DNA from 3 places in the [Enterobacter] lignolyticus SCF1 genome. Region 1 is predicted to be linked to each of the others. Evidence: predicted binding sites of a transcription regulator. Region 1 holds the regulator's gene; each other region holds the start of a gene.
What was found. The regulator CRP, encoded in region 1, controls carbon source genes, mostly activating them, when cyclic AMP is high. The targets are predictions, from matches to a motif close to ATGTGANNNNNNTCACAT.
Positions count from the first base shown of each region.

Region 1 (7,984 bases):
ACTGGCTGACGCGCTGGTTAGGAGCCGCGCCATGATCATTCCCTGGCAGGAACTCGATCCGCAGACGCTGGATAATCTGATTGAAAGCTTTGTCTTGCGTGAAGGCACCGATTATGGTGAACATGAACGAACGCTTGAAGACAAGGTCGCCGACGTCAAACAACAGCTACAACGCGGGGAAGCCGTACTGGTGTGGTCAGAACTGCACGAGACGGTCAATATTATGCCCCGCACCCAGTTTCGCGGCTGACTATACTAAAACAATTGCTTATTCAGGGAGTTGTTCGACATGTCAGCCAAACATCCGGTGATCGCCGTAACCGGCTCCAGCGGCGCAGGAACCACCACAACCAGCCTCGCCTTTCGTAAAATCTTTGCCCAACTGAACCTCCGCGCGGCGGAAGTGGAAGGCGACAGCTTTCACCGCTACACCCGTCCGGAGATGGACATGGCCATCCGTAAGGCGCGCGATTTAGGCCGTCATATCAGCTACTTCGGTCCGGATGCTAATGATTTTGGCCTGCTGGAGCAGACCTTTACCACCTACGGGCAAACGGGGAGCGGCCAGTCGCGCAAATACCTGCACACCTACGATGAAGCGGTACCCTGGGACCAGGTGCCGGGAACCTTTACCCCCTGGCAACCGCTGCCGGAGCCTACCGACGTGCTGTTCTACGAAGGGCTGCACGGCGGCGTCGTGACGCCGCAGCACGATGTGGCGCGCCATGTGGACCTGCTGGTCGGCGTGGTGCCCATCGTCAACCTGGAGTGGATCCAAAAGCTCATTCGCGATACCAGCGAGCGCGGCCACTCCCGCGAAGCGGTGATGGATTCGGTAGTGCGCTCAATGGAAGACTACATCAACTTTATCACGCCGCAGTTTTCGCGCACCCATATCAACTTCCAGCGCGTGCCGACGGTCGATACCTCGAACCCGTTCGCCGCCAAAGGCATCCCCTCGCTGGATGAGAGCTTCGTGGTGATTCATTTCCGCAATCTGGAAGACATTGACTTCCCATGGCTGCTGGCCATGCTGCAGGGCTCATTCATTTCACATATGAATACGCTGGTGGTGCCGGGCGGCAAGATGGGGCTGGCAATGGAGCTTATCATGACGCCGCTGGTGCAGCGGCTGATGGAAGGGAAGCGGATCGCCTGATCATAGTCCCTCTCCCGGTCAGGAGAGGGTCAGGATGAGGGCATCAACGCGCACGATGCCCCCTCCATTACGCCTCAATCACTTCGTATGAATGCGTGATATTCACCGCTTTCTCCAGCATTAACGCCACCGAGCAGTATTTTTCCGCCGAAAGATCCACCGCGCGCGATACGGCCGCATCCTTAAGCGCTTTGCCTGTCACGATGAAGTGCAGGTTGATGTGGGTAAACAGGCGCGGCGCCTCTTCGCGGCGCTCGGAAGTCAGCTTCACTTCGCAGTCGGTCACGTCGTTGCGCCCTTTTTGCAGAATCGACACCACGTCAATAGCGCTACAGCCGCCTGCCGCCATCAGCACGACTTCCATCGGGCTTGGCGCTTTATCACCGGAGTTGCCATCCATCAGGATCTGGTGGCCGGAAGCTGACTCACCCAGAAAGGTTAAACCTTCGACCCACTTCACTCGCGCTTGCATATTCGTTAACTCCTGGTTGCATTTTTTCTGACAGATTACGCGTACATAACATTTCTCGCAACGGAAGGCGACCTGCGTCATGCTGAAGCGAGACACCAGGAGACATGCGGCGAAAGCTATGCTAAAACAGTCGGGATGCTACAGTAATACATTGAAGTACTGCATGTATGCAGAGGACATCTCAATTACAGGCTGCATCAAAATCCGACAGCCGACTTCCCAGGTACAGGGAAGGATACGATTGCAAAGCCAGTGGCAATCTCATTGCTGCCGCTGGAGAAAGCTTATAACAGAGGATAACCGCGCATGGTGCTTGGCAAACCGCAAACAGACCCGACTCTTGAATGGTTCTTGTCTCATTGCCACATTCATAAGTACCCATCGAAGAGCACGCTGATTCACCAGGGTGAAAAAGCAGAAACGCTGTATTACATCGTGAAAGGCTCCGTTGCAGTACTCATCAAGGATGAAGAAGGGAAAGAGATGATCCTCTCTTACCTGAACCAGGGCGATTTCATCGGTGAATTAGGCCTGTTTGAAGAAGGTCAAGAGCGTAGTGCCTGGGTACGTGCTAAAACTGCATGTGAAGTGGCTGAAATTTCATACAAAAAATTCCGTCAGCTGATCCAGGTTAACCCGGATATTCTGATGCGCCTCTCTTCTCAGATGGCTCGTCGCCTGCAGGTGACCTCTGAAAAAGTCGGCAACCTCGCCTTCCTGGACGTTACGGGTCGTATCGCGCAAACCCTGCTGAACCTGGCGAAACAGCCGGACGCCATGACGCACCCGGACGGTATGCAGATCAAAATCACCCGTCAGGAAATTGGTCAAATCGTGGGCTGTTCTCGCGAAACGGTAGGCCGTATCCTGAAAATGCTCGAAGATCAGAACCTGATCTCCGCCCACGGTAAAACCATCGTGGTTTACGGTACCCGCTAAGTCCACCACACGGCGTATTGCCCCCGCAACACGCCGTTTTTGTCTTTATACTCATGTGGCGCCGACTGATTTATCACCCCGAAGTTAACTACGCATTGCGGCAGACGCTGGTGCTCTGCCTGCCGGTTGCCGTCGGCCTGTTCCTGGGCTACCTGAACTACGGTCTGCTGTTTTCCCTGGTCCCCGCCTGCTGCAACGTCGCCGGCCTCGACACGCCCCATAAGCGCTTTTTCAAGCGCCTGATTATCGGCGGCTCGCTGTTTGCCGGCTGCAGCCTGGCGGTACAGCTGCTGCTGGCGCAGGACGTTCCTTTGCCGCTGATCCTCACCGGGCTTGCCATGACGCTCGGCGTCACCGCCGAGCTCAGCAGCCTGCACGCGCGCCTGCTCCCGGCCTCGCTCATCGCCGCCATCTTTACGCTCAGCCTTGCGGGCAATATGCCGGTGTGGGAGCCGCTGTTGATCTACGCCTGCGGCACCCTCTGGTACGGCGTATTTAACTGGTTCTGGTTCACCCTGTGGCGCGAGCAGCCGCTAAGAGAATCCCTCAGCCTGCTCTACCGCCAGCTTGCCGACTACTGCGAAGCCAAATACAGCCTGCTGACCCAGCATACCGACCCGTCGACCGCGCTGCCGCCGCTGCTGAACCGCCAGCAAAAGGCGGTTGACCTGATCACCCAGTGCTACCAGCAGCTGCACATGCTCGCGGCCAATAAGAACAGCGAATATAAGCGCCTGCTGCGCGCTTTTCAGATGGCGATGGATCTGCAGGAGCATATCTCCGTCAGCCTGCACCTGCCGGAAGAGGTGCAGAAGCTGGTCGAACGCAGCCACGCCGAAGCGGTGATCCGCTGGAACGCGCAGACGGTCGCCGCGCGCCTGCGGGTAATGGCTGACGATATCCTCTACCACCGCTTCCCGCAGCGCTTTTCAATGGACAAACAAATAGGCGCGCTGGAAAAAATCGCCCGCCAGCATCCGGATAACCCGGTCGGGCAGTTCTGCGCCTGGCACTTCAGCCGGATCGCGCGCGTTTTGCGCCTCCAGCGGCCGCTGTACCCGCGCAATCTTATGGCGGATAAAGAGCGTCGCCTGCCGCTGATCCCTGCGCTCAGAAGCTATCTGTCGCTTAAATCACCGGCCTTTCGCAACGCCGCGCGCATCAGCGTGATGCTGAGCGTCGCCAGCCTGATGGGGGTGGCGCTGCATCTGCCGAAGCCGTACTGGATAATGATGACGGTGCTGTTTGTGACGCAAAACGGCTATAGCGCGACCCGGGTCAGAATCTTTCACCGGGCGGCGGGAACGCTGGTCGGACTGGTTATCGCCGCCGGGGCTCTGCATTTCCACGTGCCGGAAGGCTACACTCTGGCGGCGATGCTGCTCATTACGCTCATCAGCTACCTGACGATTCGGAAAAACTACGGTTGGGCGATGGTCGGTTTTACCGTCACGGCGGTGTACACGCTGCAGCTGCTGACCCTCAACGGCGAGCAGTTTATCGTCGCCCGCTTTATCGATACGGTAATAGGCTGTCTGATAGCGCTTGGCGGGATGGTCTGGCTCTGGCCGCAGTGGCAGAGCGGCCTGCTGCGCAAAAACGCCCACGACGCGCTGGAGGCCGACCAGGACGCGATGCGTCTGATCCTGAGCGATGACCCGCAGGCGCCGACGCTCGCCTACCAGCGTATGCGGGTCAATCAGGCTCACAACGCGCTGTTTAACTCGCTCAACCAGGCCATGCAGGAGCCCGGCTTCAATTCGCACTATCTGGCGGATATGAAGCTGTGGGTGACCCACAGCCAGTTTATCGTCGAACATATCAACGCCATGACCACGCTGGCGCGCGAGCATAATATGCTGACGCCGGATCTGGCCGAGCGCTACCTGCAGTCGTGCGAAATCGCTCTGCAGCGCTGCCAGCAGCGCCTTGAGTATGACGAGCCCGGCGGCAGTAACGATGCCAACATCATGGAGTCGCCTGAAATGCTGTCCCATGGTCCGTTAAGCACCATGGAGCAGCACCTGCAGCGCGTGCTTGGCCACCTCAGCACCATGCACACCATTTCGTCGGTGGCCTGGCGCCAGCGCCCGCGTCATGGGATCTGGCTGCGCACCCGGCTTAGCGAGCGCTAACCACCGCGCCGACCGCACGGGCAAAGCGCGCCATCCCTTCATCGATGTCCGCGCTTTCCACCACCAGCGACGGCGCAAAGCGCATTACGTCCGGCCCGGCGTTAAGCACCATCACTCCCGCCTGCGCGCCCGCGTGTAAAAACTCGCGCGCGCGCCCTTTGTACTGCGGTTTTAGCTCGGCGCCGATCAGCAGCCCCATCCCGCGGATCTCGCTGAAGACATCAAACTGCGCGTCTATCTGCTGCAAATGACCGACGAACTGCTCACGTTTGGCGCTCACGCCGTTCAGCACTTCAGGCGTATTGATAATGTCAAATGCCGCCCCGGCGACCGCACTGGCCAGCGGGTTGCCGCCATAGGTTGAGCCGTGCGACCCCACATGAAAGGCGCTGGCGATATCCTGTGTGGTCAGCATCGCACTGACCGGAAAACCGCCGCCCAGCGCTTTCGCGGTGGTGAGAATATCCGGGGTCACACCGTAGTGCATATAGGCAAACAGCGACCCGGTACGCCCCATGCCGGACTGCACCTCATCAAACACCAGCAGCGCCTGATGCTTATCGCACAGCTCGCGCAGACCCTGCAAAAACGCGGGCGTCGCCGCCGTCACGCCGCCTTCGCCCTGAATCGGCTCCACCACCACCGCGCAGGTATGGTCATCCATCACCGCGGCAACGGCGTGCAGATCGTTAAACGGCACATGGATAATATCGGCCGGTTTGGGACCGAAGCCATCGGAGTATTTCGGCTGTCCGCCAACGGAGACGGTAAACAGCGAGCGCCCGTGGAAGGCGTTATGGAAGGCGATAATTTTGCTTTTATACGGGCTGTGGCGGGTTGAGGCATAGTAGCGCGCCAGCTTAAAGGCGGTTTCATTGGCCTCGGTCCCGGAGTTCATAAACACCACGCGCTCGGCAAAGGTCGCATCAATCAGCTTACGCCCCAGACGCAGCGCCGGTTCGTTAGTAAACACGTTGCTGGTGTGCCACAGGGTTTCGCCCTGGCGCTTGAGCGCCTCCACCAGCGCCGGATGGCAGTGCCCCAGCGCCGTTACGGCAATGCCGCCCGCGAAATCAATATACTCCTTGCCCTGCTGATCCCACACACGGCTTCCCTGCCCTTTCACCGGAATAAATTCCGCCGGGGCATAGATAGGGAGGATCACTTCATCAAAAGTCGCGCGGGTAATTGCGGGTTGAACGGTCGCCATGTCGGTCCTCTTATGCTGCTGTGATTATGAAAATATAATCACAAAATATGCATAAAAAATCATTACATGGCAACCAGAATTCAACGATTCAGAAAGTTCGCCAGCAGGGCGTGCCCCTGTTCGCTCAGGATGCTCTCCGGGTGAAACTGTACGCCTTCGAGATCCCACTCGCGGTGGCGGATCCCCATAATCTCGCCGCTCTCGCTCCAGGCCGTCACCTCAAAACACGCTGGCAGGGTGGCCGGGTCTATCACCAGAGAATGGTAGCGCGTCACCGTCAGCGGATTATTCAGCCCGAGGAAAACGCCCTCGCCGCAATGGCTGACCGGGGAGGTTTTTCCGTGCATCACCTTTGCCGCCCGCACGATGGCGGCGCCGAACGCCTGCGCTATCGCCTGATGGCCGAGACAGACGCCAAGAACGGGCGTTTTACCGGCGTAATGGCGAATCACCTCAAGGGAAACGCCGGACTCATCCGGCGTGCAGGGCCCCGGCGAAATGACGATTTTCGTCGGCTGAAGGCGGGCAATCTCCGCAAGCGTCACCTCATCGTTACGCCGCACCAGCACCTCCGCGCCCAGTTCACAGAAATACTGGTAGAGGTTCCAGGTAAACGAATCATAGTTATCGATAAGCAGGATCATGACGGCTCCGGTGACAGCAAACCGCGCTATTCTACTCAGAATCCTGCGCTTCGCTCACCACTTTAGTGAACAATTCCGTTAAGGGCGCCGGGTCGCCCATCGCTCCGCTTTGATTTGCCTGGCTCCACGCCTCGGGCGTTATTCCCTGCCAGTCGAGCAGGTAGCCTGCGTGAATGGCGAGCTGCTCGAAAAACACCCTCTGCGCCAGCCCGCTGCCAATGCGAAACGGGTGCAGAACGTTAATCTCGCAGTAGTAATGCGCCAGCCGCGCCACAAACGCCGTTTTATCGAGGCCGGAAAGGTATGCCTCCTCTTCCAGCGCGCGCATCAGCGCATTGCCCTCTTTCTCTATCCAGGCAAAGTGGCAGAAGCGGGTATCGCCCTGGTAGATATCGACTTCGCGGTATTTCCCCGCCCAGTCGAAAATATCCTGGTACAGCGCGTGATGGATGGCGCAGAGCCAGGGAAGCCCTCGCACCTGCGGGCCTAACGTCAGCGTCGCGGCACGCAGCGCCGTAAATTCCCAGGCAGCCTGCTCAAGTTTGCGCGTCTGGTGGATCCCCAGCCGGTTGCGCATCACGTTAAGACCGGGATACAGGTAAGGATCGCGATCGTCGCCGTATTTATCGCTCATAGTGCCTCCTGAGCGCCTCAAGACGTTCCCGCGCCTGCTCGTCGGTGAGTATGACCCTGGCGATTTCGACCCCTTCAAGGCGACGGCTGGCCTGAAAATTGGCATTACGGGTGTGTTCCCAGAGCCGGGACTTCTGCTTGTCGGTGAGTTTTTTCATCTGAACCTCCCTGACGCTTCCCCTTTTGCCACAAGTATAAGCAGCAATTTCAGGTTGCGCAGGAAGGTGGAAATTGCGCGGGCGGCTTACCCGCGCAGGAGGCGATTACGGCAGGAGTTTTGCAGACAGGATAACCACCGGCTTGGACGGCACATTCTGGTACGGGCCGACGTCGTGAGTCGGAACCTGGGAAATTTTATCCGCCACGTCCATCCCTTTTACCACCTTACCAAACACCGCATAGCCAAAATCACGCTGGCCGTGATCGAGGAAAGCGTTGTCGGCAACGTTGATGAAGAACTGGCTGGTCGCGCTGTCTTTATCGGCAGTACGCGCCATCGCGATGGTGCCGCGGGTATTACGTAACCCGTTATCCGCTTCATTTTTGATTGGCGGATTAGGCTGCTTTTGCTGCATTTGCTCGGTAAAACCACCGCCCTGAACCATAAAGCCCGGGATCACGCGGTGGAATGTGGTGTTGTTATAGAAACCGCTGTTCACATACTTCAGGAAGTTTTCTACTGATACTGGCGCTTTCTGGCTGTTCAACTCCAGCTCAATATTGCCCGCAGAGGTCGTCAGCAGCACGTGCGGGTCGCCTTTCGCGGCCAGCGCAGCGGGAGAAATCGCCGAG
Region 1 covers NC_014618.1:400,573-408,556, reverse strand. Annotated here, with positions in the region: gene ENTCL_RS01870 (hydrolase) at 1-35, shown strand, start outside; gene ENTCL_RS01865 (YheU family protein) at 32-250, shown strand; gene ENTCL_RS01860 (phosphoribulokinase) at 290-1,159, shown strand; gene ENTCL_RS01855 (OsmC family protein) at 1,227-1,631, opposite strand; gene crp (cAMP-activated global transcriptional regulator CRP) at 1,938-2,570, shown strand; gene ENTCL_RS01845 (YccS/YhfK family putative transporter) at 2,624-4,705, shown strand; gene argD (bifunctional acetylornithine/succinyldiaminopimelate transaminase) at 4,692-5,915, opposite strand; gene pabA (aminodeoxychorismate synthase component 2) at 5,996-6,559, opposite strand; gene ENTCL_RS01830 (putative adenosine monophosphate-protein transferase Fic) at 6,591-7,193, opposite strand; gene ENTCL_RS22525 (YhfG family protein) at 7,183-7,350, opposite strand; gene ppiA (peptidylprolyl isomerase A) at 7,456-7,984, opposite strand, start outside.

Region 2 (7,984 bases), 410 kb from region 1:
CGTCGGCGCCGGGTTGTGCTGATCGAACTCTTTGCGCTTTTCGGCATAGTTCATGCCCACACAGAGGATCTTCTCCGGGTGCTCAATCACCGGCAAAAACTCCAGCTCTTCGGTCCTGAAATCAGCCTGCTCAGCGGCGTACCGGCTGGCCTGCGCCAGTGCGTTCGCCGCCAGCAGCGCCTTCAGGTCGGGGTAGCGGGAGCCCAGGCGCCGGCCTAAATCAATCACACCTGCGGCGGTGACGACGCCGTAGCTGCGCTTGCCCTGGTGGATAAAACTTGCGAGTTTCATAATCGTTCCTGAATACATCAATCAAACAAGGAAATTGCCAAGAAAAAGCAGCGCGAGCGAAACGTTAATCGCCCCGCCGATGCGGGTCGCAATCTGGGCGAACGGCATCAGGCTCATACGGTTGCCCGCGGTCAGAATCGCCACATCGCCGGTTCCGCCCTGCCCGCTCTGGCAGCAGGAGACGATGGCGACATCAATCGGGTGCATACCGATTTTTTTGCCGACGAAAAAGCCGGTCGCCACCAGCGCAGAGACGGTGCTGATAATCACCAGCAGGTTGCTCACCGTGAAGGCGGCGACCAGCTCATTCCACGGGGTGATGGCCACGCCAACCGCGAAGAGGATCGGATAGGTCACTGAGGTCTGGAAGAATTTGTACACCACCTGAGAGCCTTCCAGCAGGCGCGGAGAAACGCCGTGCACCAGCTTGATAAACACCGCGATAAACAGCATGCCGACCGGCGCAGGCAGCCCAATCAGCTTGTAGCCGAGCATACCGAGCATATACAGCAGCACCGCCAGCAGCGCTCCGGAAGCGATGGTGGTGACGTCCGCTTTGCCGGAGGACGGCGCGCTCAGCGCGGCGCTTTCGGTGCCGTTGCCGTTGCCGCGATCCGGCATCAGTTGGCCTTCGCCGGTCAGGTGCGGGTAGCGTTTGCCGAGCTGGTTCAGGCAGCCGGAGATGACGATCGCCGTCAGGCTGCCCAGCATCACCATCGGCAGTACGCGGCCCAGCGCAACGCCCTGGTCCATATGCAGCAGCGCGGCGTAGCCGATGGACAACGGGATAGCCCCTTCGCCAACGCCCCCCGCCATGATCGGCAGAATGATAAAGAAGAAGATCTGGAACGGCTCCAGCCCCAGCGCCATGCCGACGCCCATTCCCACCAGCATGCCGACGATTTCGCCGCACAGCATCGGGAAGAAAATGCGCAGAAAGCCCTGAATCAGCGTGGTGCGGTTCATGCTCATGATGCTGCCGACGATGATGCAGCAGATGTAGAGATACAGAATGTTGGTGGATTTATAGAACTTGGTGGTGGACTCCACCACCACGTCCGGCAGCAGGCCGTAGTACACCAGCGCCGACGGGATAAAGGTGGCGCAAATCGCCGCCGCGCCGAGCTTGCCGACCACCGGCAGACGCTTACCGAATTCGCCGCAGGCAAAACCAAAAAACGCCAGCGTCGCGACCATCACCACAATGTCGCTCGGCAGCTTGCCGCCCAGACAGTCAATCGCGATGAGCGCCCCCGCCAGCAGGAACAGCGGCAGAGGAATAATACCGACTTTCCAGGTGTCCATAATGTGCCACCACTTTTCCTTCAGCGATGTTTTCTGGATATTTATCGGATCGTGGGTAACAGAGAAAGAATCATCAGTCGTGCTCATTTATTAAGCCCCTTAGTTATTTTGCACGGTAAGCGTAAAGGACCATAGACGTACGTTATGTGAGGAAATCCATATTAGAACCGAAGTTTTAATGGTCCCTATGGTTTTTATGGTTTGTATTATTAATTGTGATAAACGCCTTATTTATTAGCGTGGTTTTTATGGTTTTTATTCCACACGCCGCCGGGCCGCAAACGGGTGTGCAAAAGATCACAAGTTTTTGTCAAAACCCGCGCCGGGACTGGAAATGATGGTACAGTGCGCGTTGGTCCTGGCTATGCGCGTACTGATGATGAAGCTCTCTTTTCAGATAAAACTGTTTATATCGCTGGTTGCTTTTTTCTCGATCCTGTTTGCGCTGCTGGGCAGTTATTATTATGTCGACGTCGGTCGTCAGCTTTATCAGGAAATGAGCGCCCGGGCGAAAATACAGTCAGAAGAGATTGCGCTTATTCCGACGTTACGCCAGCAGGTGCAGGCTAAAGATATTAATGCCATCAATGCATTTATGCAAAAACTGGTAAAGCACAGTGACGCCAGCTTTATTGTTATTGGCGATGACCACGCCATGCACCTGTACCACTCGGCCTTTGCCAACCGCGTCGGCACGCGGCTTGTCGGCGGAGACAACGAGGAAGTGCTGGCGGGGAAAAGCATCATCACCATTCGCAAAGGCGGGTTGGGCATTTCGCTGCGCAGCAAAGTTCCTATTTTTAGCGATGATGGTAAAGTCATCGGCATCGTGTCGGTGGGGTATCTGACCAGTTACCTGGATACCATTACCGTGAACAAGATGGTCAATATTTTGATCGCCGCCGTGCTGCTGCTGATCGCCCTGTTTATCTTCTCGTGGTTTTTTACCCGCAGCATTAAAAAACAGATTTTCTCGCTGGAGCCGCGCGAAATCGGCCTGCTGGTGCGCCAGCAGAAGGCGATGATGGAGTCCATTTATGAGGGGGTTATCGCCATCGATAAAAACCTCAACATCGAGGTGATTAACCAGGCGGCGCGCAAGCTGCTAGGCCTCAGCCAGTCGACGCGGCGGCTGCGCGGGCTGTCCCTTCACGAGCTTATCGCCCCGGTACCGTTTTTCGACCCGCAGCTGATGCTGGCAAAAGATACCCACGATCAGGTGTGCCACTTCAACCAGCGTACGGTACTCGCCAGCCGGGTGCGGATCATGCTCGAAGAGTCGCTGCAGGGATGGGTAATCACCTTCCGCGACCGCAATGAAATTGACTCGCTCAGCGCCCAGCTTAGCCAGGTCAAACGCTACGTCGATAACCTGCGCATCATGCGCCACGAGCAGCTTAACCGCATGACCACCCTGTCCGGACTGCTGCACATGGGGCGCTATGATGAGGCCATTCGCTATATTCAGGCGCAGTCCGAACACGCGCAGGAGCTGCTCGATTTCCTCTCCTCGCGCTTTAACTCGCCGACGCTGTGCGGCCTGCTGCTCGGCAAAGCGGCGCGGGCGCGGGAGAAAGGCGTTGAGCTGGTGTTCGACCCGGCCTGCGGGATGGATAAACCAATGCCGGAGCTGGCGGAGTCCGACGCTATTTCCATCATCGGCAACCTGCTGGATAACGCCATTGAGGCGACCCAGCGCGCGCCGCTGCCGCACGATCCGGTCGAAGTGTTGATCCTGCTGAACGAGCGCGAGCTGATCATCGAAGTGGCCGATCGCGGCATCGGCATCTCGCCCGCGATCCGCGAGCATATATTTGAACGCGGCGTCACGACAAAAACCCATGGCGATCACGGCATTGGGCTGTATCTTATCGACAGCTACGTCACGCAGGCGGGCGGCACCATCGAGGTGGCCGACAACGCCCCGCGCGGCGCTATTTTTTCCGTATTTATACCGGTAAACCCTCCAGCGAGAGATGAACTATGCAACCAGCATTAATTGATGTCGCCATCGTTGAAGATGAGAACGAGCTGGCGGCGCTCCACGCGGAACTTATCCAGAAACACCCGCGCCTGCGGCTTGTTGGCATTGCCTCCTCGCTCGCCCAGGCCCAGACGCTGCTGAACGACAAACAGCCGCAGCTGGTGTTGCTGGATAACTATCTGCCTGACGGCAAAGGTATTACCATGCTTAGCAACCCGCTGCTGAGCCGCGCTAACTGCTCGGTGATTTTTATCACCGCGGCAAGCGATATGGATACCTGTAGCCAGGCCATTCGCAACGGCGCGTTCGACTATATCCTCAAACCCGTTTCCTGGAAGCGTCTTAGCCAGTCGCTGGAGCGCTTCGTGCAGTTCCACGACCAGCAGCGGGAGTGGAAGATTGTCGACCAGCAGAACGTCGACTCGCTCTACCAGCTGCAGGCGAAAAACTACCGTCAGGACAACGGCAGCAAAGGCATTGAGGAAAAAACCCTGACGCTGGTGCAGGCGCTGTTCCAGGAACGCGGCGACTACTGCTTTTCGGTCGATGAGGTGGTCAGCGAAACCGGCCTGAGCAAAACCACCGCCCGCCGCTATCTGGAGCACTGCGTGGAGAGCGGTTTTTTACAGGTAGAGATGCTGTACGGCAAGATTGGCCATCCGCGACGGCTGTATAAGCGGGCCTGACCCTCTCCGGGAAGAGAGGGTCGCAGAAAGATTACTTCAGCACGTAGCCGTACAGCCGCATGATGCCGTCGGCGTCCTTCTCGCTGTAGACGCCCTGTAGCTCCGGCGAAAAGCCCGGCAGCAGATTGACGCCCTCCTCCAGCGCGAGAAAATAGCGCTGGACCGCCCCGCCCCAGACCTCGCCTGGCACCACGCACAGCACCCCAGGCGGGTACGGCAGCGCGCCTTCGGCGGCGATGCGGCCTTCGGCGTCGCTCAGGCGCACCAGCTCGACGTCGCCGCGAATAAACGCGATATTGGCATCCTGCGGGTTCATCACCACCTGCGGCAGGCTGGCCCTGCGGAACATCGCCTTTTGCAGGCTCTTTACGTCAAAGCTGGCGTAGAGGTTGTGCATCTCCTGACACAGCTGGCGCAGGGTGTAGTCGCGGTAGCGTACCGGATATTTGTGGTAGACCGTCGGCAGCACCTCGGCAAGCGGCGTGTCGTCTTCGATATGCTGTTCGAAGCGCCCGAGCATCGCCACCAGCTGCGCCATCTTCTCCGCGCTTTCGGCAGGCGTCAGCAGGAAGAGGATCGAGTTCAGATCGCACTTCTCCGGCACGATGCCGTTTTCGCGCAGGTAGTGCGCCAGAATGGTCGCCGGAATACCGAAACCGGTGTACTCCCCGGTATCGCCGTCGATCCCGGGCGTGGTCAGCAGCAGCTTGCAGGGATCGACAAAATACTGATCCTGCGCGTACCCCGCAAAACCGTGCCAGCGCTCGCCCGGCGCAAAGCTAAAGAAGCGCCGTTCGCGGGCAATGATCTCGGTTGGATGATCCTGCCACGGCCGCCCGGCCACCACCGGCGGGATAAAGGGTTTAATCATCCTGCAGCTGGCGACGATCGCCTTGCGCGCCTCAATGCCCAGCGTCACGCATTCGGCCCACAGGCGGCGGCCGCTCTCCCCTTCGTGAATTTTGGCGTTGACGTCCAGCGCGGCAAACAGCGGGTAAAACGGGCTGGTCGAGGCGTGCAGCATATACGCGTTATTCAGCCGCTTATAGGGACAAAAACGCGCCTGGCCGCGGATGTGGTTATCTTTTTTGTGGATCTGCGAGGTCTGTGAGAAACCCGCCTGCTGCTTATGCACCGACTGGGTGACGAAGATCCCCGGATCGTTTTCGTTAAGATCGAGCAGCAGCGGCGAGCAGTCCGCCATCATCGGGATAAACTGCTCGTATCCTACCCACGCCGAATCAAACAGGATGTAATCGCACAGGTGGCCGATTTTGTCGACGACCTGGCGCGCGTTGTACACCGTGCCGTCATAGGTGCCTAGCTGGATCACCGCCAGGCGAAACGGCCGGGGCTCATTCGCCCGCTGCGGCGCCACCTCACCGATAAGCTCCCGCAGGTATTTCTCATCGAAGCAGTGCTCGTCAATGCCGCCGATAAAGCCAAACGGGTTGCGCGCGGCCTCCAGATACACCGGCGTCGCCCCGGCCTGAATCAGCGCCCCGTGGTGGTTGGATTTATGATTGTTGCGATCGAACAGCACCAGGTCGCCGCGCGTCAGCAGCGCGTTGGTCACGACCTTATTCGCCGCCGAGGTGCCGTTCAGCACAAACCAGGTTTTGTCGGCGTTGAACACTTTGGCGGCATGTTTCTGCGCGTGCTTAGCCGCGCCCTCGTGGATCAGCAAATCGCCAAGCCTGACGTCGGCGTTACACATATCGGCGCGGAAAATATTCTCCCCGAAGAAATCAAAAAACTGGCGCCCGGCGGGGTGTTTTTTAAAGAAGGCGCCGTGCTGATGGCCCGGACAGGCAAAGGTGCTGTTGCCCATCTCAACATACCGGGTCAGCGTGTCGAAAAACGGCGGCAGCAGCTTTTCCTCATAGCGGGTTGCCGCCGCTTCCACCTCCAGCCACTGCTGGACGCTGCCGCTAATGACCGCCTCGACGCCGTCCGGGGTTTCGATATCCTCTTGCGATACCACGAATACCGGCAGGTTAAAACCGGTGCGTTTCAGTAAGGCCAGAATGCCGCTGCGGCTGTCCGCAACGGTAATGACGACTGCCGCCACATCGGTAAAATCGGTACCGTCCAGCGCCACCACCTGGCGATGGGTGGACAGACGGGAAACCAGCTCCAGGCTGGCGGCAATGTGCATTAATTTCATAAGCGCGAATACCCGATTCGGGAGAGTAAAAGGCCCGGGCCAGGTAATGACCTCGCCCACAAACTGTCAGGGTCCGACTGGTGACCAGCTCCGACCGCAAGACATCAGTAAAAACAGAACGCGTCTGGTCTTACTGTTGTCCGGCAGTGAGCGTACGTGACCCTCACCGCATGATGCGAACGGCGGATGAAGGTATGATGCAGGGGCGCCTTTGCGATATCGCGAACGCGTGCAGCGGATGCTTTACAGAATCAAACATACTGGCGACCCTAGGTATGGAAAGGAGAAAATTCGCGCAATCATGGCACCATTCCCCGCAGGGCGCAAGATGAAATGCGTATGCACGCCTTACGCAATAAATCCGTATAAAATGCGGTTTTAAATAATAATAATGCAACACAGATGTATAGATAACAGGAGAGTCACGTGGTCACAGGACCCTTTATCAACGCCAGCGCCGTCCTTTTAGGCGGCGTTATCGGCGCGCTGCTGAGCCAGCGCCTACCGGAGCGCATCCGCGTTTCCATGACCTCTATTTTTGGCCTGGCCTCGCTGGGTATTGGGATCCTGCTGGTAATGAAGTGCGCGAACCTGCCGGTGATGGTGCTGGCCACCCTGCTTGGCGCGCTTATCGGCGAGTTTTGCTATCTGGAAAAAGGGATTAACGTCGCGGTGGCCCGCGCCCGGCAGATGCTCGTCCGTCCGGGGAAAAAGCACAATCCCAGCCACGATACCTATATCCAGAATTTTGTCGCCATCATCGTGCTGTTCTGCGCCAGCGGCACCGGCATTTTCGGCGCCATTCGCGAAGGAATGACCGGCGATCCCAGCATTCTGATCGCCAAAGCGTTTCTCGACTTTTTTACCGCCACCATCTTCGCCTGCACTCTCGGCATGGCCGTGGCCGCTATCAGCGTGCCGATGCTGCTTATCCAGCTTGCGCTTGCCGCCAGCGCAACGCTTATCATGCCGCTCACCACGCCGGCGATGATGGCGGATTTCACCGCCGTCGGCGGCCTGCTGCTGCTGGCGACGGGCCTGCGCATCTGCGGCATCAAGATGTTTGCGGTGGTCAATATGCTGCCCGCCCTGCTGCTCGCGATGCCGCTTTCCGCCGCCTGGACGCTGTTTTTTGCCTGAAATGGCGAGAGTTTGTGCAGTCCGCAACGAAAATGACAAATTTCGTTGACGGGGGGCGCTGAATCGGGTTTAATGCGCCCCGTTGCCCGGATAGCTCAGTCGGTAGAGCAGGGGATTGAAAATCCCCGTGTCCTTGGTTCGATTCCGAGTCCGGGCACCACTAATTCATATTAACGGACCTCCACGGAGGTCCGTTTTTGCTTTGGCTTTTCCGCATAAAATCAGCACAGTCCCCCATTCGACTTAACGCCATCAGATTCTGCCTACATCCACTCCCGTGGACGGGTATACCTCAAGACGGTTCACCGGATAAGACCAGCGGAAACGCGAAAAAGAGAACGTTGAGAGTTCTCTTTTACAAGGTCTTTGCCGGGGACTGTTGTGTATAAACAGGATTACTGCATTGACTTC
Region 2 covers NC_014618.1:813,764-821,747, reverse strand. Annotated here, with positions in the region: gene ENTCL_RS03930 (fumarylacetoacetate hydrolase family protein) at 1-291, opposite strand, end outside; gene ENTCL_RS03925 (2-hydroxycarboxylate transporter family protein) at 313-1,683, opposite strand; gene ENTCL_RS03920 (ATP-binding protein) at 1,976-3,595, shown strand; gene ENTCL_RS03915 (response regulator) at 3,580-4,266, shown strand; gene ENTCL_RS03910 (ornithine decarboxylase) at 4,298-6,433, opposite strand; gene ENTCL_RS03905 (DUF554 domain-containing protein) at 6,860-7,573, shown strand; tRNA gene ENTCL_RS03900 (tRNA-Phe) at 7,658-7,733, shown strand; gene ENTCL_RS03895 (DUF5339 domain-containing protein) at 7,969-7,984, opposite strand, start outside.
Region 2: ENTCL_RS03925 (2-hydroxycarboxylate transporter family protein) is a predicted target of CRP. The motif match lies at 1,882-1,899, and genes of this name have one in related genera.

Region 3 (7,984 bases), 260 kb from region 1:
TGTGGCGTCCAGCGCCGCGAGGGTCATTTTGTCCGCCCGCAGCGCTCGCTTAAGCGGGTGCTGCTGCAGTTTCGCGATAAGCTGGCGTTTACCGACGATAATACCCGCCTGCGGGCCGCCCAGCAGCTTGTCGCCGGAAAAGCTCACCAGGCTCACGCCCGCGGCGATAAGCGCCTGCGGCATGGGTTCTTTCGGCAAACCGTACTGGCTTAAATCCACCAGCGAGCCGCTGCCCAAATCGGTCATCACCGGGATACCGCGCGCATTGCCGATATTCACCAGCTCCGTTTCATCTACCGCTTTGGTAAACCCTTCGATGCTGTAATTACTGGTATGCACCTTCATCAGCAGCGCGGTATTGTCATTTATCGCGTCAAGATAGTCCTGGGTATGCGTGCGGTTTGTGGTACCCACTTCACGCAGGAGACAGCCCGCCTGGCGCATCACGTCCGGAATCCGAAACGCGCCGCCGATCTCCACCAGCTCGCCGCGGGACACCACCACTTCCTGCCCCGCGGCCGTCGCCGCCAGCATCAGCAGGACCGCCGCCGCGTTGTTATTAACGATACAGGCATCTTCCGCGCCGGTCAGGCGGCAGAGCAGTTCCGCCACCGCGCGGTCGCGATGGCCGCGTCCGGCGTCGTCCAGGTCGTATTCGAGCGTCACCGGCGAACGCATGGCCTGTGCGACGGCCTCTACCGCCGCCTCGGCCTGCAGGGCGCGTCCCAGATTCGTGTGCAGCACCGTGCCGGTCAGGTTATACACCGGACAAAGCGGGCTTTTTTCCGCCAGCGACAGCGCGTCTGTCGCCGCCGCCGCCCAGTCTTCGCACCAGTCAGGCAGCGCGCCGCACTCGCGGATAGCCTCGCGCGCCTCATCAAGGAGCTTACGCAGCACGCCCACCAGCTGGCTGTGGCCAAAACGCGCAATAAGGGAAGAAAACGCCGGATCGCGCAAAAGGCGATCGGTCGCAGGAAGCTGGCTGTACAGCGGGTGATGATCGGTTGTCATGAGATGGCCTGTTGTTTGCCCCCTCCCGACGGGAGAGGGGTGTCGACATGCGGTGATTGTACTGCGACTTTGCTCAGGCGGACATTGATCGCATTACGCCTTTGGCGGTTCTGTGCGGGCAAAGCTGTCGCGCTGGAATAAGGTATCGACGAGCTTCACCAGATGCGGGCGAGCGGCGCACCAGCCCGGGGAGACGTGGCGGAAGTTAAGATAGCCGATGGCGCACGCCACGGCGATGGTCGCCAGGTTCGTCTCGTCGGCCTTCAGCGTCCCGTCAGCGGCATACCCCTCCAGCGCATCCAGGCTGCGGGTGATTTTCTCGCGCTGGCGCAGCAGCTCTGTTTCTGACTGCTGCGCCGCTGGCCGCGCCAGTTCGCGGACAATCGTCAGCCCCGCGTCCATAATGCCGTCAGCGAGGGATTCCAACTGGCGGATATGCAGGGCGGCTTTCGGCTCGCGCGGCACCATCGCCGGCGTGATATTCAGCAGCTCAATGTACTGGGCGATAATCGGCGAGTCGAACCAGCACTCGCCGTCATCGGTCACCAGCGCCGGGACCTTCCCCAGAGGGTTATAGCGGGCAACGCCGTTCTCAGCGTTGTAGGGCAGTTCGTTGATAAATTCGAAGGGGATACCCTTCTCAAGCAGGAGTACGGAAATCTTACGAACAAAAGGGCTGGTGTAGCTGCCGATCAGTTTCATTATCTGGTCCTTTTCGCCAACAAAACGCTAAGTATGATGCAACACGGCGAAGTTCGCAGGTCCCTTCGCCGTGGGCGTCTATTTAGTGGTCAAGGTAGAGATAATGCATCCAGCTCGTCATTCGCAACAGCACTTTGCGCATAACCGATAAATGATGGAAATGTTCGGAATAGACCGCGACCTGCGCGTAGATGCCGTCCGGCAACGCGTCCACGTCCACATTGGGGTCCAAATCAATCACCGCCAGCACGCCGTCGGTACCCGGCGTCACCGTCAGCGACTGCAGCGTCCCCTGCGCCTGGTACGAGCCGCCTGGCACCACCGGCAGTATCTTATCCAGTTTGCCGGTAAACACCTGGCCTGGCAGCGCGTTAAACACCGCTTCAGCCTCGTCGCCCGGCTTCAGGCGCAGCAGCGAATTTTGCCGGAACTGAGCGATAATCTGCCTTTTCTGCTCAGGAATAAACACCATCACCGGGCGCAGCGGCAGCGCGGCGGCGTAGGTGCCGGGGCGAATCAGCACCTGAGTGACGTAACCATCGCTCGGCGCGCGAATCGTTGTCTGATCGAGGTTATACTGCGCTTCCCGAAGCTGGGCGCGCAGGCTGACGATTTGCGACTGCTCCCCGTTCTGCATACTTTCCAGTTGGCTCTTAATTTGCGCCTGGTTTGCCAGCGACGCTTTCACCATCGCATCCTGCGCCAGAAAGTTCTGACGGGCGTTATCGATATCGCTTTGTGAGAACGGGTTCACCTTCGCCCGGCTGCCCTGCAGGTAGCGCTGATAGTCCTTAAACAGACGATCGCGCTCGGCGGAAACCCGCTCGGTATCGGCAATCGCTTCGGCCAGCTGTCCCTTCATGGCTTCGATGTTATGGATAGCGGTCACCAGATCCGCCTGCAGCCTGTCCACTCGCGACTGGTAACGCGCCGGATCGATTTTAAATAACACTTCGCCCTTGCGAATCATCGTATTTTGTTTATCGGTAACTTCACTGACGACTCCGGTAACCTGCGGCGTGATGGGAATAGAAATCACCGCCTTCTGGGCGAGGAACGTGTAAGGGTGGTTGTAGTTCATAAACAGAATCAGGGCGCCGACCAGAAATACGCCGCCCAACGCCGCGGTGGGCACCGTCCATTTATTAACGGGAATTTTGAAGATCTTAAATATTGACCACGCCAGCGCGACATAGGTCAGAATAATGAGCAGATCCATAGTGGTGTACTCACAAGAAAAGGTTATGAATTAAGTTTTTGCTCAAGCGCTTCGATGCGCTGTCTCAGCTCTGCCAGCGTTTCATCCTGTGGCGCTTGAGGTTCTTGCGACTGCTCTGATTGTGGTGAGTGCTGCATTCCCCAGCCCCGTTCCGGGCGGTAAAGCGTGGCCCAAATCCAGAGAAATGGCCAAATGACATGCAGCGTAAATAAGCTCACCCATCCTGCAACGTGGATTGCGTCGGCATGGGGGTGGTTGCGAGATTTAGCAATAAGATAGGGAATATCATGGAGAATAATAATCCCATAAAATATCACCAGAAAAACAAATATAAGAACACCCAGCGCAAAGTAATTAAGAAACATAGCTGCCTCTTCTACGCTATAAGTTCAGGAAAGTGCCGTGAACACGCCTTTGAGCCCGGTTCAGAGTAAGCATAAGCCAGCGGACGTTTTCTCGCCATTTACCCCGCAAGGTCTTTTTCAGTGAAATGTAGCGAACTTTCAACGCTTATCCGGTGCGGCGAACAATCTTGAGCCCGATCACAGTCGGCGAGGCGCAGCGAAAAATAGTATGTGATGTTAATCACACACCAAGAAAAAAAGCACACCACAAAAACATGATCAATGTCACATCAAAAATCAATTTAGGGTGTTTTTTGCACAAGTGTATTTTTTCTACACGGCCATTTTGTGATGAAGATCACTACAAATTAGACGGCCACCCCCACAATAGCGTGATGACAATCACACAAAAGAGCACTAACTGGACAGTTGAACGATTCAGTGCCAGATTTCGCATCATCAACAAGGTCCGGCTACCTCTGCCGCTATATTAACAACAAACCTCGGGCTTCTGGCCTGCGCGACAGCAAACATAAGAAGGGGTGTTTTTATGTCATCCGATATCAAGATCAAAGTGCAGAGCTTTGGTCGATTCCTCAGCAATATGGTGATGCCAAATATCGGCGCGTTCATCGCGTGGGGTATTATCACCGCCTTATTCATTCCGACAGGGTGGTTGCCAAACGAAACGCTGGCGAAACTGGTCGGCCCGATGATCACCTATCTGCTGCCGCTGCTTATCGGTTTCACCGGTGGTCGTCTGGTTGGCGGCGATCGCGGCGGCGTCGTGGGCGCCATTACCACCATGGGCGTCATCGTCGGTGCCGATATGCCGATGTTCCTGGGCGCCATGATCGCAGGTCCGCTGGGCGGCTGGGCGATCAAACATTTCGATGCCTGGGTTGACGGTAAGATCAGATCCGGCTTTGAAATGCTGGTGAACAACTTCTCCGCCGGTATCATCGGTATGATCCTGGCGATTCTGGCGTTCCTCGGTATTGGTCCGTCAGTTGAAGTTCTGTCCAAAATTCTGGCGGCAGGCGTTAACTTCATGGTGGCGCATGACATGCTGCCGCTGGCGTCTATCTTTGTTGAACCGGCGAAAATCCTGTTCCTCAACAACGCCATCAACCACGGTATCTTCTCGCCGCTGGGCATTCAGCAGTCCCATGAGATGGGCAAATCCATCTTCTTCCTGATTGAAGCCAACCCGGGTCCGGGTATGGGCGTCCTGCTGGCCTACATGTTCTTTGGCCGCGGTAGCGCCAAACAGTCTGCAGGCGGTGCGGCAATCATCCACTTCCTGGGCGGTATCCACGAGATTTACTTCCCGTACGTGCTGATGAACCCGCGTCTGATCCTGGCCGTTATCCTCGGCGGTATGACCGGCGTATTCACCCTGACGATTCTCAACGGCGGTCTGGTTTCTCCGGCTTCTCCGGGTTCTATCCTGGCAGTGCTGGCAATGACGCCGAAAGGCGCCTACTTCGCGAACGTAACGGCGATTTTCGCTGCGATGGCGGTCTCCTTCATCGTCTCCTCTATCCTGCTGAAAACCAGCAAAGTGAAAGAAGACGACGACATTGAAACGGCAACCCGTCGTATGCACGACATGAAGGCCGAATCCAAAGGCGCAGCAAGCGCGCTGAGCGCAGGCGATGTGACCAACGATCTGAGCCACGTGCGTAAAATCATCGTCGCTTGCGATGCCGGTATGGGCTCCAGCGCCATGGGCGCAGGCGTGCTGCGTAAGAAAGTCCAGGATGCGGGCCTGAGCCACATCTCGGTTACCAACAGCGCGATCAACAGCCTGCCGCCGGACGTTGACCTGGTCATTACGCACCGCGACCTGACCGAACGCGCTATGCGCCAGGTTCCGCAGGCGCAGCATATTTCGCTGACCAACTTCCTCGACAGCGGCCTGTACACCAGCCTGACCGAGCGTCTGGTCGCGGCACAGCGCCATGTCGATAACGAAGAAAAGGTGCGCGATAGCCTGAAAGACAGCTTCGACGCCGATAACAGCCATCTGTTCAAGCTGGGCGCGGAAAACATCTTCCTCGGCCGTCATGCCGCCACCAAAGAAGAGGCTATCCGCTTCGCGGGCGAGCAGCTGGTCAAAGGCGGCTACGTTGAGCCGGAATATGTCGACGCCATGCTGGAACGCGAAAAGCTGACCCCGACCTACCTGGGCGAGTCCATCGCGGTACCGCACGGCACCGTCGAAGCGAAGGATCGCGTGCTGAAAACCGGCGTCGTGTTCTGCCAGTATCCGAACGGCGTGCGCTTCGGCGAAGAGGAAGACGACATCGCCCGCCTGGTGATTGGTATTGCCGCACGCAATAACGAGCACATCCAGGTGATCACCAGCCTGACCAACGCGCTGGATGACGAATCCGTCATTGAGCGTCTGGCGACCACTACCAGCGTTGATGAAGTGCTGGCGCTGATTGCAGGCACCAAATAACGCAGCACCCTCCCTCTCCTGCAAAGGAGAGGGTTTGGGTGAGGGAAAAGCCTCACCCCAGCCCTCTCGGGTAAAAACATTAATGAAGGTTAATACTATGAAAGCATTACATTTTGGCGCAGGTAACATCGGTCGTGGCTTCATCGGCAAACTGCTGGCCGACGCGGGGATCGCACTGACGTTCGCCGATGTGAATCAGGTGGTGCTCGATGCCCTGAATGCCCGTCATAGCTATCAGGTGCACGTGGTAGGTGAAAACGAGCAGGTGGAAACCGTTTCCGGCGTCAACGCCGTGAGCAGCATCGGCGACGATGTGGTTGACCTGATTGCCCAGGTGGACCTGGTGACCACCGCCGTCGGCCCGGTGGTGCTCGAGCGCATTGCCCCGGCTATCGCCAAAGGCCTGGTAAAACGCAAAGCTTCCGGCCTGAGCACCCCGCTGAACATTATCGCCTGCGAAAATATGGTGCGCGGCACCACCCAGCTGAAAGGCCACGTGATGAACGCGCTGGCGGACGAAGACAAAGCCTGGGTTGAGCAGCACGTCGGCTTTGTCGATTCCGCGGTCGACCGCATCGTTCCGCCGTCCGAGTCCGCCACCAACGACCCGCTGGAGGTAACGGTAGAAACCTTTAGCGAGTGGATCGTGGATAAAACCCAGTTTAAGGGCGTTCTGCCGACCATTCCGGGAATGGAATTAACTGATAACCTGATGGCATTTGTCGAACGTAAGCTCTTCACGCTGAACACCGGGCATGCTATAACCGCGTACCTCGGAAAATTAGCCGGCCATCAGACTATCCGTGACGCGATTCTCGACGAGAAAATTCGCGCAGTGGTAAAAGGGGCGATGGAGGAAAGCGGCGCGGTGCTTATCAAGCGTTATGGCTTTGATGCGCAGAAACATGCCGCCTACATCCAGAAAATCCTTGGTCGTTTTGAGAACCCGTATCTGAAAGACGATGTTGAGCGCGTAGGCCGCCAGCCGCTGCGTAAATTAAGCGCGGGCGATCGCCTGATTAAGCCGCTGCTCGGCACGCTGGAGTACGGCCTGCCGCACGCCAGCCTGGTAAAAGGGATTGCCGCCGCGATGCACTACCGCAGCGAGCAGGATCCGCAGGCGCTGGAGCTGGCGCAGCTGATTAACGAGAAAGGCCCACAGGCCGCGCTGGCACAGGTTTCCGGACTCGATGCCAACGGCGAGGTGGTCGCAGAAGCGGTTGCGGCCTACAACACACACGCATGATGCAGGACCCGGTGCTGCTCGTGCAGCAGCACCTGAACAACAGATTGTCAGATATGCAGGCAATAATGGAAGAAACACAGGCCTTTGAAAACCGTGTGCTTGAGCGTCTGAATGCTGGCAAAACCGTACGAAGCTTTCTTATCGCCGCCGTCGAGCTCCTTACCGAGGCGGTGAATATGATGGTGCTTCAGGTCTTCCGCAAAGACGACTATGCGGTGAAATACGCCGTGGAACCGTTGCTGGACGGCGACGGACCGCTGGGCGATCTTTCCGTGCGGCTGAAGCTTATCTACGGCCTCGGCGTTATCAGCCGCGCCGAATATGAAGATGCGGAACTGCTGATGGCGCTGCGCGAAGAGCTGAACCATGACGGCAACGAGTATGCGTTCACGGACGATGAAATTCTCGGCCCGCTGGGAGAACTGCACTGCGTCGTGGCTCTGCCGCCGATGCCCGCCTTCGACACCAGCGACATCGAACTGTACGCCATGCAGCAGCAGCGCTACCAGCAGGTTGTTCGCTCGACGATGGTGTTATCCCTGACCGAGCTGATTTCCCGAATCAGCTTGAAAAAAGCCTTTCAGAAATAACCGCCTGGTTTTCTTCCTGTTTTCACGCCGGTTTGTACAGCGCGCGATAGTAATCCAGCCGCTCCAGAAACAGCGCCGCTTTCTCGTCGGGAATTTCCGCAGGAATACGATTGGAGCGCGGCGATTTTTTCAGGTACTCCATAAATGCCTGACTCGACGCCATAAAATCCACCGCTTTGTCGATGATGCGTGGAACGTTCTCGCCCATTTTTGCCATAACGTTGCCTCCGTCCAGATAGTTGCGTTAAGTCTGGTCAAACCTACCGAGAACGGTTGGGGAAAATGTGCCTTTTTCGCCGACAACTTTGTAAAAACGAGACAGAAAAGACATTTTCAATAATTATCAGCACATTCAATAAATTATAAAAACATCCTGCGAATAAAAACACGGTGAAAGCCATCGGA
Region 3 covers NC_014618.1:144,394-152,377, reverse strand. Annotated here, with positions in the region: gene selA (L-seryl-tRNA(Sec) selenium transferase) at 1-1,011, opposite strand, end outside; gene ENTCL_RS00745 (glutathione S-transferase) at 1,105-1,713, opposite strand; gene ENTCL_RS00740 (HlyD family secretion protein) at 1,796-2,932, opposite strand; gene ENTCL_RS00735 (DUF3302 domain-containing protein) at 2,956-3,297, opposite strand; gene ENTCL_RS00730 (PTS mannitol transporter subunit IICBA) at 3,827-5,743, shown strand; gene mtlD (mannitol-1-phosphate 5-dehydrogenase) at 5,841-6,989, shown strand; gene mtlR (mannitol operon repressor MtlR) at 6,989-7,579, shown strand; gene ENTCL_RS00715 (hypothetical protein) at 7,602-7,796, opposite strand.
Region 3: ENTCL_RS00730 (PTS mannitol transporter subunit IICBA) is a predicted target of CRP. The motif match lies at 3,623-3,640, and genes of this name have one in related genera.